Regions from separate parts of the Virgibacillus sp. Bac330 genome, predicted to be linked through region 2. Evidence: a T-box and tRNA genes for the amino acid it is inferred to sense, from the RefSeq annotation. Region 2 holds a T-box; the other holds one or more tRNA genes.
The links. The T-box of region 2 lies ahead of ileS (isoleucine--tRNA ligase). A T-box ahead of a tRNA ligase gene usually reads a tRNA of that ligase, here a tRNA-Ile.

Region 1: it encodes a tRNA-Ile, which carries the amino acid that the T-box ahead of ileS (isoleucine--tRNA ligase) is inferred to sense. The anticodon was not compared.

Annotation. Positions count from the first base shown of each region.
Region 1 is NZ_CP033048.1:3,216,951-3,225,761, forward strand. It holds gene thiL (thiamine-phosphate kinase) at 1-745, opposite strand, end outside; tRNA gene D9780_RS14930 (tRNA-Asp) at 1,148-1,224, opposite strand; tRNA gene D9780_RS14935 (tRNA-Met) at 1,314-1,390, opposite strand; rRNA gene rrf (5S ribosomal RNA) at 1,430-1,545, opposite strand; rRNA gene D9780_RS14945 (23S ribosomal RNA) at 1,703-4,622, opposite strand; rRNA gene D9780_RS14950 (16S ribosomal RNA) at 5,166-6,730, opposite strand; tRNA gene D9780_RS14955 (tRNA-Ile) at 7,087-7,160, opposite strand; tRNA gene D9780_RS14960 (tRNA-Gly) at 7,172-7,245, opposite strand; tRNA gene D9780_RS14965 (tRNA-Pro) at 7,261-7,337, opposite strand; tRNA gene D9780_RS14970 (tRNA-Arg) at 7,343-7,419, opposite strand; tRNA gene D9780_RS14975 (tRNA-Leu) at 7,444-7,527, opposite strand; tRNA gene D9780_RS14980 (tRNA-Leu) at 7,776-7,857, opposite strand; tRNA gene D9780_RS14985 (tRNA-Lys) at 7,875-7,950, opposite strand; tRNA gene D9780_RS14990 (tRNA-Gln) at 8,033-8,107, opposite strand; tRNA gene D9780_RS14995 (tRNA-Asp) at 8,112-8,188, opposite strand; tRNA gene D9780_RS15000 (tRNA-Glu) at 8,211-8,282, opposite strand; tRNA gene D9780_RS15005 (tRNA-Ser) at 8,289-8,379, opposite strand; tRNA gene D9780_RS15010 (tRNA-Asn) at 8,385-8,459, opposite strand; gene D9780_RS15015 (SprT family protein) at 8,664-8,811, opposite strand, start outside.
Region 2 is NZ_CP033048.1:2,032,887-2,041,697, reverse strand. It holds gene D9780_RS09545 (YggS family pyridoxal phosphate-dependent enzyme) at 1-651, shown strand, start outside; gene D9780_RS09540 (cell division protein SepF) at 656-1,081, shown strand; gene D9780_RS09535 (YggT family protein) at 1,089-1,352, shown strand; gene D9780_RS09530 (YlmH family RNA-binding protein) at 1,441-2,220, shown strand; gene D9780_RS09525 (DivIVA domain-containing protein) at 2,482-2,985, shown strand; T-box leader at 3,083-3,302, shown strand; gene ileS (isoleucine--tRNA ligase) at 3,484-6,240, shown strand; gene lspA (signal peptidase II) at 6,379-6,849, shown strand; gene D9780_RS09510 (RluA family pseudouridine synthase) at 6,846-7,757, shown strand; gene pyrR (bifunctional pyr operon transcriptional regulator/uracil phosphoribosyltransferase PyrR) at 7,983-8,528, shown strand.

The DNA.
Region 1 (8,811 bases), 1.2 Mb from region 2:
CAGACTTAGAAAACTGAAAAAAACTTTTATAGACCGGAATTGCTTCATCAAAAAGTTGCATACTTACATTTGATGCTGTTGCTATCTCTGCAGCTTCATTAGCTATACCATCACTCACATCGTTTAACGCAACGCGAACAGTTGTAGGTATCCCAAGAGCAAAATCAACTCGAGGAACTGGTCTTCGGTGGCGTTCCGTATAATAAGCAGCATCTTTATACTTCTTTTGATTTGTTATAATATGATAACCAGCTTGTGAATCACCTAAAGTTCCCGTAACAAAGACAATATCACCATCTTTAGCATGATGTCTATATCGAGCTTGTGATTTTTCAACATAGCCTATCACTGTAATGGTTAGAACGAGTTCGTTTCCAGACACTGTGTCTCCACCAATTAAATCCATATTATAACTGCTTCCTATTGCCTTCATCCCTTGGAAAATATGCTGCACTTCTTGAGGGCACCAATGGCTGGGAAAAACAATGGAAACCAAATAAAAAGCAGGTTGAGCACCCATAGCAGCTAAATCACTAATATTTGCTGCTAAAGCACGAAAGCCGATATCATAAGCAGACATCGTATCTTTTCGAAAATGAACACCTTCCACAAACGTATCAACAGCAGTCACGATATCTTTTGTATTTTGCCGAAAAACAGCTGCATCATCGCCTATACCTTTTACCACAGATGACTGTCTGTAGTAATTTTGTTTAATTGTGTTTATAAATTCAAACTCATCCACTTGTCGCTCACCAAATTTCATATATAACTATATTTATGATAGCAAAAAATGTGGGAAAAAGAAAAAGGAAATACTGGTATTGTGGAGAAAAGATTTGTATTGTGATTTTGTTTTACACTACAGGAAAGTATAAAGTGATCTACAATCTGTGGGGGGTTTTTAACATCCCCCAGTAATTGATAGTACTATAAGTTGTAATCTAAATGATTCTAGTCAAATCAGTGATTTAGATGCTATACTGAATTACAGCACCTTTATATCTGGTATATAAATTTGTAGCTTAACGTAGAAACAAAACGATAGCGTTACCCACCATAGAAATTTGGTGATAAGCCAACATTTTATAAGAAAATAAAAAACACACGATTTTATTAAAACCATGTGTGTTAAGTTCTATTTATCTGGCGGTCCGGACGGGACTCGAACCCGCGACCTCCTGCGTGACAGGCAGGCATTCTAACCAACTGAACTACCGGACCAAATTTATTATATTAATGTAGAATATTGTTCGATATATACAACCAAAATGTTCTTATTGAACTTTTTAGTTTATTTTTAGATGATAATTTGGTTGCGGGGGCAGGATTTGAACCTACGACCTTTGGGTTATGAGCCCAACGAGCTACCAGACTGCTCCACCCCGCGATATGAAATAATTCTTTCTACAAAATATAAATCAATTTTGCCTGGCGGCGTCCTACTCTTGCAGGGACAAAGTCCCAACTACCATCGGCGCTGGAGAGCTTAACTACTGTGTTCGGCATGGGAACAGGTGTGACCTCTCCGCCATTACTACCAGGCAAAGTTGCTATCTGTTATGTTGTGCTTCAAAGAGGCACAAATCTTATTATAATCGTTTTTGTGAAAAAATCAAGATTTTTGTTGAAAAAAGTCATTTTTTTCTTGTTACCTTGAAAACTAAATAAGAGATCATTCAACGTACATCTACCAAAAAGGTTAGTTAAGTCCTCGATCGATTAGTATTCGTCAGCTCCACGTGTCACCACGCTTCCACCTCGAACCTATCAACCTCATCATCTCTGAGGGATCTTACTCACTTATAGTGATGGGAAGTCTCATCTTGAGGGGGGCTTCATGCTTAGATGCTTTCAGCACTTATCCCTGCCACACGTAGCTACCCAGCTATGCTCCTGGCGGAACAACTGGTACACCAGCGGTGTGTCCATCCCGGTCCTCTCGTACTAAGGACAGCTCCTCTCAAACCTCCTGCGCCCACGACGGATAGGGACCGAACTGTCTCACGACGTTCTGAACCCAGCTCGCGTACCGCTTTAATGGGCGAACAGCCCAACCCTTGGGACCGACTACAGCCCCAGGATGCGATGAGCCGACATCGAGGTGCCAAACCTCCCCGTCGATGTGAACTCTTGGGGGAGATAAGCCTGTTATCCCCGGGGTAGCTTTTATCCGTTGAGCGATGGCCCTTCCATGCGGAACCACCGGATCACTAAGCCCGACTTTCGTCCCTGCTCGACTTGTAGGTCTCGCAGTCAAGCTCCCTTCTGCCTTTACACTCTGCGAATGATTTCCAACCATTCTGAGGGAACCTTTGGGCGCCTCCGTTACCTTTTGGGAGGCGACCGCCCCAGTCAAACTGCCCGCCTGACACTGTCTCCGGACCGGATTACGGCCCTGGGTTAGAAGGTTCGTACAGCCAGGGTGGTATCCCACGGTTGCCTCCACGTAAGCTAGCGCTCACGCTTCGATGGCTCCCACCTATCCTGTACAAGCTGTACCAACATTCAATATCAGGCTACAGTAAAGCTCCACGGGGTCTTTCCGTCCTGTCGCGGGTAATGCGCATCTTCACGCATAGTATAATTTCACCGGGTCTCTCGTTGAGACAGTGCCCAAGTCGTTGCACCTTTCGTGCGGGTCGGAACTTACCCGACAAGGAATTTCGCTACCTTAGGACCGTTATAGTTACGGCCGCCGTTTACTGGGGCTTCGGTTCTACGCTTCGCACCGAAGTGCTAACGCTTCCCCTTAACCTTCCAGCACCGGGCAGGTGTCAGCCCCTATACTTCGCCTTTCGGCTTCGCAGAGACCTGTGTTTTTGCTAAACAGTCGCTTGGGCCTATTCACTGCGGCTCCTCCTTAAAGGAGCACCCCTTCTCCCGAAGTTACGGGGTCATTTTGCCGAGTTCCTTAACGAGAGTTCTCCCGCTCACCTTAGGATTCTCTCCTCGCCTACCTGTGTCGGTTTGCGGTACGGGCACCTATGAACTCACTAGAGGCTTTTCTTGGCAGTGTGAAATCCGGAACTTCGGTACTCTATTTCCCTCCCCATCACAGCTTGAAATTGTCGAACGGATTTGCCTATCCGACTTTCTCACTGCTTGGGCGCACACGTCCATCGGTGCGCATTCCTTATCCTACTGCGTCCCCCCATCGTTCAAACGTTCATGAGGTGGTACAGGAATATCTACCTGTTGTCCATCGCCTACGCCTTTCGGCCTCGGCTTAGGTCCCGACTAACCCTGAGAGGACGAGCCTTCCTCAGGAAACCTTAGGCATTCGGTGAAAGAGATTCTCACTCTTTTTTCGCTACTCATACCGGCATTCTCACTTCTAAGCGCTCCACCAGTCCTCACGATCTGACTTCACAGCACTTAGAACGCTCTCCTACCATTGTTCGTAAGAACAATCCGCAGCTTCGGTGATACGTTTAGCCCCGGTACATTTTCGGCGCAGAGTCACTCGACCAGTGAGCTATTACGCACTCTTTAAATGGTGGCTGCTTCTAAGCCAACATCCTGGTTGTCTGGGCAACTCCACATCCTTTTCCACTTAACGTATACTTTGGGACCTTAGCTGGCGGTCTGGGCTGTTTCCCTTTCGACTATGAACCTTATCACCCATAGTCTGACTCCCAAGGATAAGTAGCTGGCATTCGGAGTTTGACTGAATTCGGTAACCCGATGAGGGCCCCTAGTTCAATCAGTGCTCTACCTCCAGTACTCTTTCCTTGAGGCTAGCCCTAAAGCTATTTCGGAGAGAACCAGCTATCTCCGTGTTCGATTGGCATTTCACCCCTACCCACACCTCATCCCCGCATTTTTCAACATACGTGGGTTCGGGCCTCCAGTCAGTGTTACCTGACCTTCACCCTGGACATGGGTAGATCACACGGTTTCGGGTCTACGACCGCATACTATATTCGCCCTATTCAGACTCGCTTTCGCTACGGCTCCGTGTCTTCCACTTAACCTTGCATACGATCGTAACTCGCCGGTCCATTCTACAAAAGGTACGCCGTCACCCATTAACGGGCTTCGACTACTTGTAGGCACACGGTTTCAGGTTCTATTTCACTCCCCTTCCGGGGTGCTTTTCACCTTTCCCTCACGGTACTGGTTCACTATCGGTCACTAGGGAGTATTTAGCCTTGGGAGATGGTCCTCCCGGATTCCGACGGAATTCCTCGTGTTCCGCCGTACTCAGGATCCACTCCGGAGGAGATTCTTTTTCGATTACAGGGCTGTTACCTTCTTTGGCCGACCTTTCCAGATCGCTTCATCTAAAGAATCTCTTGATAACTCCAATGGAGTGTCCTACAACCCCAGAAGGCAAGCCTTCTGGTTTGGGCTAATTCCGTTTCGCTCGCCGCTACTTGGGAAATCGCGTTTGCTTTCTCTTCCTCCGGGTACTGAGATGTTTCAGTTCCCCGGGTATGCCTCTTCTACCCTATGAATTCAGATAGAAGTACTGCTCCATTACGAGCAGCGGGTTCCCCCATTCGGAAATTCCTGGATCGATGTCTACTTACGACTCCCCAGGACATATCGGTGTTAGTCCCGTCCTTCTTCGGCTCCTAGTGCCAAGGCATCCACCGTGCGCCCTTATTCACTTAACTAATCTTACAAATTTATCTATGAATAAGCATATTGCTTTTCAGCTTTTGGTTTTCTAGCTTCAGCTCATAGCGATTAGCATGACTTCCTTCCTCTTCGTACGATAAGTCAACATCGATTCACTTACGTTCATCGTGTTTCCTTTATCTCCTACGAGTCAGTCCAGTCTGTACATCGCTAAACATTCGCTTCCGCTTTTGGTTTGATGTCGTTGTTACTCTTATTTAGTTTTCAAGGTACAAGCTTCCACAGGATGTGGTGACTTCTGTGTTCGTCACAGGACGTGACGGGTTTTAACAGAAGATCCTTCTATCTCATCCTTGAGAGACAAGCATTTACTCTCTCAAAACTGAACCAAACAACCGAGTATGTCTTCCGTATAATAGTCTAGCTCCAGCGTTCAGCGACTAGTGCAACTTCCTTCCCCTCCGTACGATGAGTCAACAATCGATTCACTTACGTTCATCGTGTTTCCTTTATCTCCTTTGGGTCAGTCCAGTTCATACGTCGCTAACCAAACGCTTCCGCCTTCTATAATTCCTTAGAAAGGAGGTGATCCAGCCGCACCTTCCGATACGGCTACCTTGTTACGACTTCACCCCAATCATTGGTCCCACCTTCGGCGGCTGGCTCCAAAAGGTTACCTCACCGACTTCGGGTGTTACCAACTCTCGTGGTGTGACGGGCGGTGTGTACAAGACCCGGGAACGTATTCACCGCGGCATGCTGATCCGCGATTACTAGCGATTCCGGCTTCATGCAGGCGAGTTGCAGCCTGCAATCCGAACTGAGAATGGTTTTATGGGATTTGCTTGGCCTCGCGGCTTCGCTGCCCTTTGTTCCATCCATTGTAGCACGTGTGTAGCCCAGGTCATAAGGGGCATGATGATTTGACGTCATCCCCACCTTCCTCCGGTTTGTCACCGGCAGTCACCTTAGAGTGCCCAACTAAATGCTGGCAACTAAGATCAAGGGTTGCGCTCGTTGCGGGACTTAACCCAACATCTCACGACACGAGCTGACGACAACCATGCACCACCTGTCACTCTGTCCCCGAAGGGAATGCCCTATCTCTAGGGGTGTCAGAGGATGTCAAGACCTGGTAAGGTTCTTCGCGTTGCTTCGAATTAAACCACATGCTCCACCGCTTGTGCGGGTCCCCGTCAATTCTTTTGAGTTTCAGCCTTGCGGCCGTACTCCCCAGGCGGAGTGCTTAATGCGTTAACTTCAGCACTAAGGGGCGGAAACCCCCTAACACCTAGCACTCATCGTTTACGGCGTGGACTACCAGGGTATCTAATCCTGTTCGCTACCCACGCTTTCGCACCTCAGCGTCAGTTACAGACCAGAGAGTCGCCTTCGCCACTGGTGTTCCTCCACATCTCTACGCATTTCACCGCTACACGTGGAATTCCACTCTCCTCTTCTGTACTCAAGTCCTCCAGTTTCCAATGGCCCTCCACGGTTAAGCCGTGGGCTTTCACATCAGACTTAAAGGACCGCCTGCGCGCGCTTTACGCCCAATAATTCCGGACAACGCTTGCCCCCTACGTATTACCGCGGCTGCTGGCACGTAGTTAGCCGGGGCTTTCTGGTTAGGTACCGTCAAGGTGCCAGCCTATTCGAATGGCACTTGTTCTTCCCTAACAACAGAGTTTTACGATCCGAAAACCTTCATCACTCACGCGGCGTTGCTCCGTCAGACTTTCGTCCATTGCGGAAGATTCCCTACTGCTGCCTCCCGTAGGAGTCTGGGCCGTGTCTCAGTCCCAGTGTGGCCGATCACCCTCTCAGGTCGGCTACGCATCGTTGCCTTGGTGAGCCTTTACCTCACCAACTAGCTAATGCGCCGCGGTCCCATCTGTAAGTGACAGCATATGCCGCCTTTTAACATTGCGTCATGCGACGCTTTGTTTCATCCGGTATTAGCCCCGGTTTCCCGGAGTTATCCCAGTCTTACAGGTAGGTTGCCCACGTGTTACTCACCCGTCCGCCGCTCGTTCCACAAGCGTCACTCCCGAAGGAGATCTGCTTGCTTCCCGCGCTCGACTTGCATGTATTAGGCACGCCGCCAGCGTTCGTCCTGAGCCAAGATCAAACTCTCCATAAAAGTTTGTGATGATGAACACCGTTCTTCATCATTCTTAGCTGCTGAGATTTCTCTCAGTTTATTTCTTAAGAAAAAACAGGGTTTGTTTTTTCCTTGACATACTGGTTGTTTTGTTCAGTTTTCAAAGAGCAAATTTTTTCGTTGCTTTCAACGAAGCAACTTTTATATCATATCACCTAGAGAGCAGAATGTCAACACTTTTTTAATAAAAATATAATTTATTTTCGTGGACAACATTTCTTTTAGGATAAGATCATCTTGCCTTGCTAGCTTTAGAGAAAATTAGCTTCATGCTAAAGTTTTCATTTCCTTGAATTAAAACGATAAACTTCATACTCCCTAGCATAGCAAGCAAATGGGCCTGAGTGGACTTGAACCACCGACCTCACGCTTATCAGGCGTGCGCTCTAACCAGCTGAGCTACAGGCCCATAAAATTAATTGGAGCGGGTGAAGGGAATCGAACCCTCGTCATCAGCTTGGAAGGCTGAGGTTTTACCATTAAACTACACCCGCACATCAAGTGTGCGATGGTCGGGAAGACAGGATTTGAACCTGCGACCCCATGGTCCCAAACCATGTGCTCTACCAAGCTGAGCTACTTCCCGTAATATGGCGCGCCCGAGAGGAGTCGAACCCCTAACCTCTTGATCCGTAGTCAAACGCTCTATCCAATTGAGCTACGGGCGCAAAAAAATATTTCATTTATTTTGATGCGGTCGAGAGGACTTGAACCTCCACGGGTTATACACCCACTAGGCCCTCAACCTAGCGCGTCTGCCATTCCGCCACGACCGCAATATATGAAGCGGAAAATAAAAGGCTGTATATCACAGCTTCTAAATGAACTTATTTCACTAAGACTAAGATAAACTTTTAATTAGTCTATACCCTATAGTAGCAACTTCTTAGGCAAAAGCAAACTATTCATAACCTTCTCTGTTAACAATTAATTTGGAGCTGAAAACGAAATTTACAGCAGCTTGTTTTGTAATAAGATAGTTGCGAGTTTCTTCTATAGTATAAAGAAAACAGTTATATCTTAATGCGGGTGAAGGGAGTTGAACCCCCACGTCCGAAGACACTAGATCCTAAGTCTAGCGCGTCTGCCAATTCCGCCACACCCGCAATATTTAAATGTGTAATGGTGAGCCATGGAGGATTCGAACCTCCGACCCTCTGATTAAAAGTCAGATGCTCTACCGACTGAGCTAATGGCTCCTATTTCTGATTAGAAATCCTCTGTTGTCTTATTACGAGAACAAAGAATAGCGAAATTGTAAAGTTCCATTAAAAATAAAAATGGCTGGGCTACTAGGATTCGAACCTAGGATACACGGGATCAAAACCCGATGCCTTACCGCTTGGCTATAGCCCAACAATGGCGGTCCGGACGGGACTCGAACCCGCGACCTCCTGCGTGACAGGCAGGCATTCTAACCAACTGAACTACCGGACCCGACCTCTTCATTTTTTTAGAATGACCCGTACGGGATTCGAACCCGTGTTACCGCCGTGAAAGGGCGGTGTCTTAACCGCTTGACCAACGGGCCATGAAATGGCGGAGAAGGAGGGATTTGAACCCTCGCGCCGCTTACGCGACCTACACCCTTAGCAGGGGCGCCTCTTCAGCCACTTGAGTACTTCTCCGTGATTGGCTCCACAGGTAGGATTCGAACCTACGACCGATCGGTTAACAGCCGATTGCTCTACCACTGAGCTACTGTGGAATAGTATAAGTTGAATAAATCGCAACGAAAAATATAATACATTAAATCAAACGAAATGTCAATAGATTAACTAAATTTTATAATGTCATTTTTCTATTGGAATTCATATGTAATTGACAGCCCATTTAATGTATCACGAATGACAAAAATCGTCAATAGTATTTTCCTGTTTTTTTCAGTTTATACTTACTTCACCAAAAGCTTTCATATACCTTTCTCCATTACTAAAGCTATTTCCCCCTTACATTTGCCGCATCTATACTTATTTGTATTCATTTTCCGCTGACGTTTAAACGTTTGATGACAAGTTTTACAAGCATATATATATTTATATTCTCTCTGCGAAGGTAAT
Region 2 (8,811 bases):
TTACAAACAATTCAGAAGAATATTGCGCATGCTTGTCAGGCATGTCAGCGAAAAAAAGAGGATATTACCATCATAGCAGTGACGAAATATGTTACAATAGAGCGAACTGAAGAAACGCTACAAGCAGGGATTACGGATTTGGGAGAAAACCGTTTGGAAGGCTTTTTAGAAAAATATAACCATTTCCATGATCGAGCGAATTGGCATTTCATTGGAACGTTACAGTCAAGAAAAGTGAAAGATGTCATTAACCATATTGATGTATTGCATTCGTTAGATCGGATTTCTTTAGCGAAAGAAATTGAGAAACGGGCTAATAAACAGATTGACTGCTTTATTCAAGTAAACGTTAGTGGAGAAGAATCAAAACATGGTGTACGTCCTGAAGCATTATTCTCCTTTATTGAAAAATTAAAAACGTATTCCAAAATACGGGTAATTGGTTTAATGACTATGGCGCCACATATTAAAGATGAGGCAAGATTGAGAAGTATTTTTCGTCATTTAGCTACATTACGCAATGACATTCACATGCAAAATTTGATACACGCTCCTTGTAACTTTTTGTCTATGGGGATGAGTAATGATTATACAATTGCTGTGGAAGAAGGTGCTACTCACATACGAGTTGGTACAAATTTAGTGGGGTGAGGTAATGAGTATAAAAAATAAGCTGAAGAATTATTTCACAATGGAAGATGAATATGAATACGAATATGTAGATGCTGACCAGTTTGAAGCTGAGCAAGCACTACCAAAAGAAAAACATAAAAACGTAGTAAATCTTACAAGTGTAAATAATCCAACTTCTAAAGTTGTTTTATGTGAGCCAAGAACGTATAGCGAGGCACAGGAAATTGCTGATAATATTGTGAACCGTCGTGCAGTGGTAATTAATTTACAACGCATGGAGAACCAACAGGCAATGCGCATCGTCGATTTTTTAAGTGGAACGGTGTATGCTGTTAACGGGGACATTCAAAAACTCGGAGCTAAAACATTCTTATGTACGCCTGATAATGTGAATGTTACTGGTTCCATTACAGATACACTTGAAGAAGAATACGGTAAAGGATGGTAATGGATACATGCAAGAAATTTTTCAAATAATAAATATGGCTTTTACGGTTTATACATTTGCATTAATTATTTATATATTCATGTCCTGGTTTCCAGGCGCTCGTGAATCGGCATTCGGTGAAGTTTTGACTAAAATTTGTGAACCATATTTAGAAGTGTTTCGTAAATTTATACCACCACTTGGAATGATAGATCTTTCTCCCATTGTTGCGATCATTGTTTTAAAATTTGCTCAAGGTGGTTTACAGCAATTGTATTGGATGTTAATTTAAGCGTACTTGAAATGGTGAATGTAACCTGAAAGTGGAAATGCGACTGTTTTTTGTGAACTATTTTTATGATATTTGTTTAGGAGTTTCGATGATGGAATTATATCAACATTTTCGTAAAGAGGAAGAAGCTTTTATTGATCAGATTCTGTCTTGGAAAGAGCAAGTAGAACGAACGTATCAACCTAAGTTGACTAACTTCCTTGATCCTCGAGAGCAACAGCTAGTTACCATGCTTATTTCAACGAAGGATAGTGATGTTAACCTGCTGTTTAATGGTGGGTATAAATTTGCGGAGCGCAAGCGGGCTGTGATTGCTCCATTATATGAAGATATACAAGCAGTGGATACGGGATTAACCTTACTTGAAGGTCATTTTCCAGACAAATTCATACATTTATCCCATCGCGATGTAATGGGAGCTTGCCTGTCGCTCGGCTTAAAACGGCAGATACTAGGGGATATTGTTGTAGACAATGGGCTTGTTCAATTGGTAGTTGCTTCAGAAATAGCCCTTTATGTAAAGTCTCACTTAACTAAGATAAAGCATGCCTCTGTTAAGTTGGAAGAACGCCCCTTAAATGAATGGAACATAAGAGAACCTATTTGGCTGGAACAAGAAACAACTGTTTCTTCATTAAGACTCGATGTTGTGGTGAAGGAAGCTTATCGCTTATCGAGAAAAGAAGCGACTGAATATATTAAAAAGCTATTGGTTAAAGTAAATTATAAACTTGTAGATGATGTGTCATTTACGCTCCAAGCAGGAGATGTCCTTTCATTGCGGGGAAAAGGCAGGAGTAAATTAGTACATGTGCGAGGCCGATCAAAAAAAGACAAGCAAAAAATTACATTAGCACGATTAAAATGAGATACAAACTCTTGATTTCTATGTAAGATGTTATGCTAAATCCTTTTATTATGCCATTAAATATAGAAATAAGTGTAGCTTTCTATAAAATTTTGCAGGAATTAAGTAGTTTTTGTTGAAATGAATAGTGTATAATAAACATTAGTGAACGAAAGATCATGGATGAAGTGAAGTTCAATTTTTATTTGAACAAACCGTTATTATAGCAATGTACATTGTGTGAATGGTAAATGAGATATAGTAAAATAGGAGGTGGCAATTGTGCCATTAACACCACTCGATATTCATAACAAAGAATTCACTAAAAAGTGGAAAGGTTATGATGAAGATGAAGTAAATGAATTTCTTGATCAAGTGATAAAAGATTATGAAATGGTAATAAGAGAAAAAAACGATCTGCAAGAACAAGTAAATCAATTGAATCAAAAAATAGGTCATTTTACCAACATTGAGGAGACGCTTAATAAATCTATTCTAATTGCGCAAGAAACCGCAGAAGAACTAAAAGGAAATGCTTCAAAAGAATCTAAGTTGATTATTAAAGAGGCAGAAAAAAATGCAGATCGAATTATTAATGAGGCGTTAACAAAGTCTCGTCGTATTTCTATGGATGTAGAAGAATTAAAAAAACAGGCAAAAGTATTTCGAACCCGTCTGAAAATGCTTGTAGAAGCGCAGTTAGATATGATTGAAACAGATGATTGGGATCAATTATTTGATGCAGAGCTAGGAGAGGATCTTGAATTGGAAGAAAGCGAAACGTAAATCTTGACGATTTTTTAATTTTTACATATAATTCATACACAGAACTGTTTTCTGTTCGATGAAGTGCTTATTATATAATAAACTTAAAAATGAATAAAACAAAGCATGGAAAGAGAGAGTATAAAAGCATGAACTGATTTAGCGAGTCAGCGGATGGTGGGAGCCTGATACAGTCGGACTTTTAGAAAATCACTCTTGAGTTGTCGTTATGAACAAATAGTAATAATGACCGGTTATTCCCGTTATCGATGTCGAGTGAATATGGAGAGATTTCCCATATTTATAAGGGTGGTACCGCGAGTCTTCTCGTCCCTTGAGGGATTGAGAGGATTTTTTTGTACAATAAAGCAGTAAAATTCTAGAAACTATAATAGAAGTAAACGCGGTTTTATAAGCCAAGTTTGTCTAGTATTATTCTTCGACAACGGGTCACGGAATGATTTTATAATTTAACGTTTAAGCATTTAATAACAACACCTTTAAAGGAGGAAGGCAATAATGGAATATAAAGATACATTATTAATGCCGAAAACCGCGTTTCCAATGCGTGGTAATTTACCAAATAAAGAACCAAACCGACAAACAGAGTGGGACGAAAACAAACTATATGAAAAAAGCTTGGAACGGACAAAAGGACGCCCAACGTTTATTTTGCATGATGGACCACCATATGCGAATGGGGATTTGCATATCGGTCATGCATTGAACAAAATTTTAAAAGATTTTATTATTAGATATAAGTCTATGAGTGGCTATTACGCTCCATATGTTCCTGGATGGGATACACATGGTTTACCTATTGAAACAGCATTGACAAAGAAGAAAAAAATCAATCGTAAAGCGTTAAGCATTGCTGAATTTCGTAAGCTCTGTGAAGAATATGCATTAAAGCAGTTGGATAATCAGCGTAATCAATTTAAAACATTAGGAATTCGTGGGGATTGGAACAATCCATATATTACGTTAACAAAGGATTATGAAGCAGCACAAATAAAAGTGTTTGGAGAGATGGCTAAAAAAGGCTACATTTATAAAGGACTTAAGCCGGTTTATTGGTCACCTTCTTCGGAGTCTGCTTTAGCTGAAGCTGAGATAGAATACCATGATAAACGATCTCCATCTATTTACGTTGCCTTTGAAGTAACGGATGGGAAAGGATTGCTAAATGCAGGAGATAAGTTGATTATTTGGACAACTACGCCTTGGACGATTCCTGCTAACTTAGGAATTAGTTTACATCCAGAATTGGAGTACATTGTTGTAGCAGTAGATAAAGAAAGGTATGTTATCGCACATGCATTGTTAGAAACCGTAGCTGAAGAGCTAGAGTGGGAAGCTTATCAAATAGAAAAAACATTTCGTGGTGAGCAAGCGGAACATATCTTAACGAAACATCCGTTTTACGATCGATCCTCGCTTGTAATGCTCGGTGATCACGTTACTACGGATGCCGGAACAGGCTGTGTACACACTGCTCCAGGTCATGGGGAAGATGACTTTTATGTAGCTAAAAAGTACGGTATTGATGCTTTATGCCCTGTTGATGAAAAAGGGGTGTTTACAGATGAAGCACCTGGATTTACTGGGATTTTCTATGATGAAGCAAATAAACTAATTACGGAAAAATTAGAAGAAACTGGGTCTTTGTTAAAATTACAATTTATTACTCATTCTTATCCGCATGACTGGCGGACAAAGAAACCAACTATTTTTCGGGCAACGTCACAATGGTTTGCGTCCATTAAAGATTTTCGCCAAACTATTTTAGAAGAAATTAAAAATATTCAATGGTACCCACAGTGGGGAGAAACGAGATTATATAACATGGTAAGAGATCGTGAAGATTGGTGTATATCCAGACAACGTACTTGGGGTGTTCCAATTCCGGTTTTTTATGGGGAAGATCGTACACCAATTATCACAGACGAAACGATCAGCCATGTATCCGAACTGTTTAAAGAGTATGGGTCAAATATTTGGTTTGAGTGGGAAGCGAAAGATTTATTACCAAAAGGGTTCACCTCAGAGCATAGTCCAAACGGTATTTTTACAAAGGAAATGGATATTATGGACGTTTGGTTTGACTCTGGTTCTTCTCATGAAGCTGTATTAATTGGTAGAGATGATCATCATCGACCAGCAGATGTATATTTAGAAGGAAGCGATCAGTATCGTGGATGGTTTAACTCATCCTTATCTACTTCTGTAGCCGTAACAGGTAAAACGCCATATAAATCGGTAATTAGTCACGGCTTTGCACTTGATGGTGATGGTCGTAAAATGAGTAAATCTTTAGGAAATGTCATCCAACCTACTAAAGTGCAGAAACAGCTTGGTGCTGATATTTTACGTCTGTGGGTTTCATCTGTAGATTATCAAGCAGACGTTCGTATTTCAGATGACATTTTAAAACAAATTTCAGAAGCATATCGTAAAATTCGTAATACGATTCGGTTTATGCTTGCAAACCTTAGTGATTTTCAACCATCGACGGATCGTGTTCCTTATGCTGATTTGGAAGAAGTAGATCAATACATGCTACATCGGTTGAAGAAATTAGTAGCCGGCGTAAGGAAAAATTATGACAACTATGAGTTTTCACCAATCTTCCATCAAATTCATAATTTCTGTGCTGTTGATTTAAGCTCATTTTACTTGGATTTTGCTAAAGATATACTGTACATTGAACAAGCAGATAATAAGCGTAGACGAAGTATTCAAACAGGTTATTATGAAGTTTTAACAGCGATTGTCAAGTTATTGACACCTATCATTCCACATACTGCAGAAGAAGTGTGGGAGTATATTCCTGAAACAGAAGCAGATTGGGTTCAGTTAACAGATATGCCGGAACCAAATGAAATGAATGAATGGAATGAAGTAGCTGAAAAATGGGATCATTTTATGCTTGTTCGTGATGATGTGTTGAAAGCTTTAGAAGCAGCAAGAAATGAAAAAGTGATTGGTAAATCATTAGAAGCTAAGTTAACGATCATTCCAAAAGATGTGCAAACAAAAGAAGTATTACAAGCGATGGACCATCTTCACCAATATTTTATTGTTTCAGAAGTAAACCTAGCGGAAACAAGCGAGCATGCTAAGGTGTATACGCATGTCGATGTATATGTAGAGAAGCATCCTGGAGACAAATGTGAGCGCTGCTGGGTCGCCTCCAGTACCGTTGGAGAAGACGCAGAACACCCAACACTTTGTACCCGTTGTGCAGATGTAGTAAAAAACCTTACATCCCTTTAAATATGAAAAAGGTTAAACTCCTTCTTGGGGGTTTAACCTTTTTTACACCAGTATGAAAGTCGTAAATATATTGCTATTTTTGCTTGTAACGTTTACCATTAAACTAAAGTTTGAAAACAAAATTTCGGAGGAAAGAACATGTATTGGTATTATATGATTGCACTATTAATTATTGTACTTGATCAGGCTAGTAAATGGCTAATAGTGACGAGAATGGAACTGGGAGAGCAGATCACCCTGATAGAGAATTTCTTCTACATTACTTCCCATCGTAATACAGGGGCTGCTTGGGGAATACTAGAAGGACAAATGACCTTCTTCTATATTGTTACGGTGATTGTTGTAGCTGTTGTTGTCTATTACATACAAGCATATGCAAAAGAGAGTAAACTATTAGGAATTGCATTAAGTTTTGTGTTGGGAGGCGCGATTGGTAACTTTATTGATCGCTTGTTTCGCAAAGAAGTAGTTGATTTTTTTGATTCTATTATCTTTGGTTATGATTTCCCAATTTTTAATATAGCAGATGCCAGTTTAGTCGTAGGCGTTTTTTTCATAATTATTACCATGTTTCTTGATGAACGAAAGAAAGGGAAAATCGCATCATGACAAAGAATAAATATATAGTTGGTGAACATGAGCATAAGACACGCGTTGATAAGTTGTTAGCAGAGCAAAATAATAATGTTTCTCGTTCGCGTGTACAATCATGGATTGAAGAAGCTTATGTTAAAGTAAATGGTGAATGTGTAAAACCAAATTATAAATGTCAGCAAGGTGATCGGATTGAATGGATGGTTCCAGAGACACAACCTTTATTATTAATACCCGAAGCCATTGATTTGGATATTGTTTATGAAGATAAGGATATTTTAGTCGTAAATAAACCTAAGGGGATGGTTGTCCATCCTTCTGCTGGTCATCAGAGTGGGACGTTAGTACATGCTTTACTTTATCATTGTACTGATTTATCTGGAATAAATGGAGTAGAAAGGCCCGGTATTGTTCACCGGCTTGACAAGGATACGAGTGGGTTACTTGTAGTAGCAAAGCATGATGAGGCACATCAACAATTGGCTAATCAGTTAGTTCAAAAAACAATGAAGCGAACATATCAAGCCATTGTGCACGGTCAAATTCCTCATGAAAAAGGATTAATAGAAGCTCCCATTGGCAGAGACCCGAAAGATAGGCAAAAAATGGCTGTTGTTGACAATGGTAAGCAAGCTATTACGCATTTCCGCGTCCTTCAACCTTACCAAGATTTTTCTCATGTGGAATGTCAATTAGAGACAGGAAGAACGCATCAAATACGTGTTCATATGAAGTATATTGGTTATCCGATTGTAGGAGATCCAAAATATGGACCAAGAAAAACATTGCCTACAAATGGGCAAGTATTGCATGCGAAAGAGCTACGCTTTAACCATCCAATCAATAATGAAGAAATGCATTTTACTACAGAGTTACCGACTTATTTTCATGATTTGCTTGTTTATATTCAAAAAATGTATTGACAAATGAAACGTAATTTGCCATACTTACAAGGAAGAATTAAATAGCTCCTTTAAACATAGTCCAGTGAGGCTAAAAAGGTTACGGAATGACTCTAAAACAGTATGCCCTTTTTCCTCATGGATAAAAGGGCTTTTTGTATGTCGTCTACTCGGAGCATATTGAGTCCCGAATGAGAAAAGCAGTATGGAGTGGAAACAACTATTTAAAATGGGACGGTGATAAAAATGAAGAAAAAAGCAGATTTACTTGATGCATCAGCAATTAATCGAGCGTTAACGAGAATTGCCCATGAAATATTAGAAAAAAATAAGGGCGGAGAAGATTTGGTCCTTGTTGGTATAAAAACACGAGGTGTACCAATCACAAAGCGTTTGCAAAAAAAGATTAACCAAATTGAAAACATGGAAGTGCCAGTCGGTGATCTTGATATTACATTATACCGAGATGACTTGGATAAAGCAATTGAAGGAGAAGATCCAGACCTAAAAGCAACCCACATTTCAACGGATATCAATGGCAAAAATGTAGTGTTAATTGATGATGTTCTATATACAGGGAGAACCGTACGGGCAGCAATGGATGCGGTTATGGACATTGGAAGACCAGCACAAATTCAATTAGGTGTTTTGGTTGACAGAGGTCATCGTGAGCTTCCAATACGCGCTGACTATGTAGGAAAGAATATCCCTACCTCCGAAAAAGAAGTAATTATGGTAAAACTTGAAGAAATTGATGGGACTACAGACACAGTTTCTATATACGAGAAATAAGCATTTTGATTAGACCTTTAATCAGGTACGAGAGATCTGAAAGGTTGTCCAAGATAATACGTGTATACACTACACGTTTACCTCTTTGCGACCTTTTAGCGCAAAGAGGTTTTTTTATACTTATAGGAAAGTATAAGTTTAAAGGTTTAGATAAGAAAAACTACAGCATTCGCCACGTTGCTAAACGGACGCTTACGCCATTGATCGATAATACATTTTTTTCAACAGGATAAAAAACGTGAATTGCTTAAAAAAGTTTGTTTCAAATATAACTAAAGGAGTG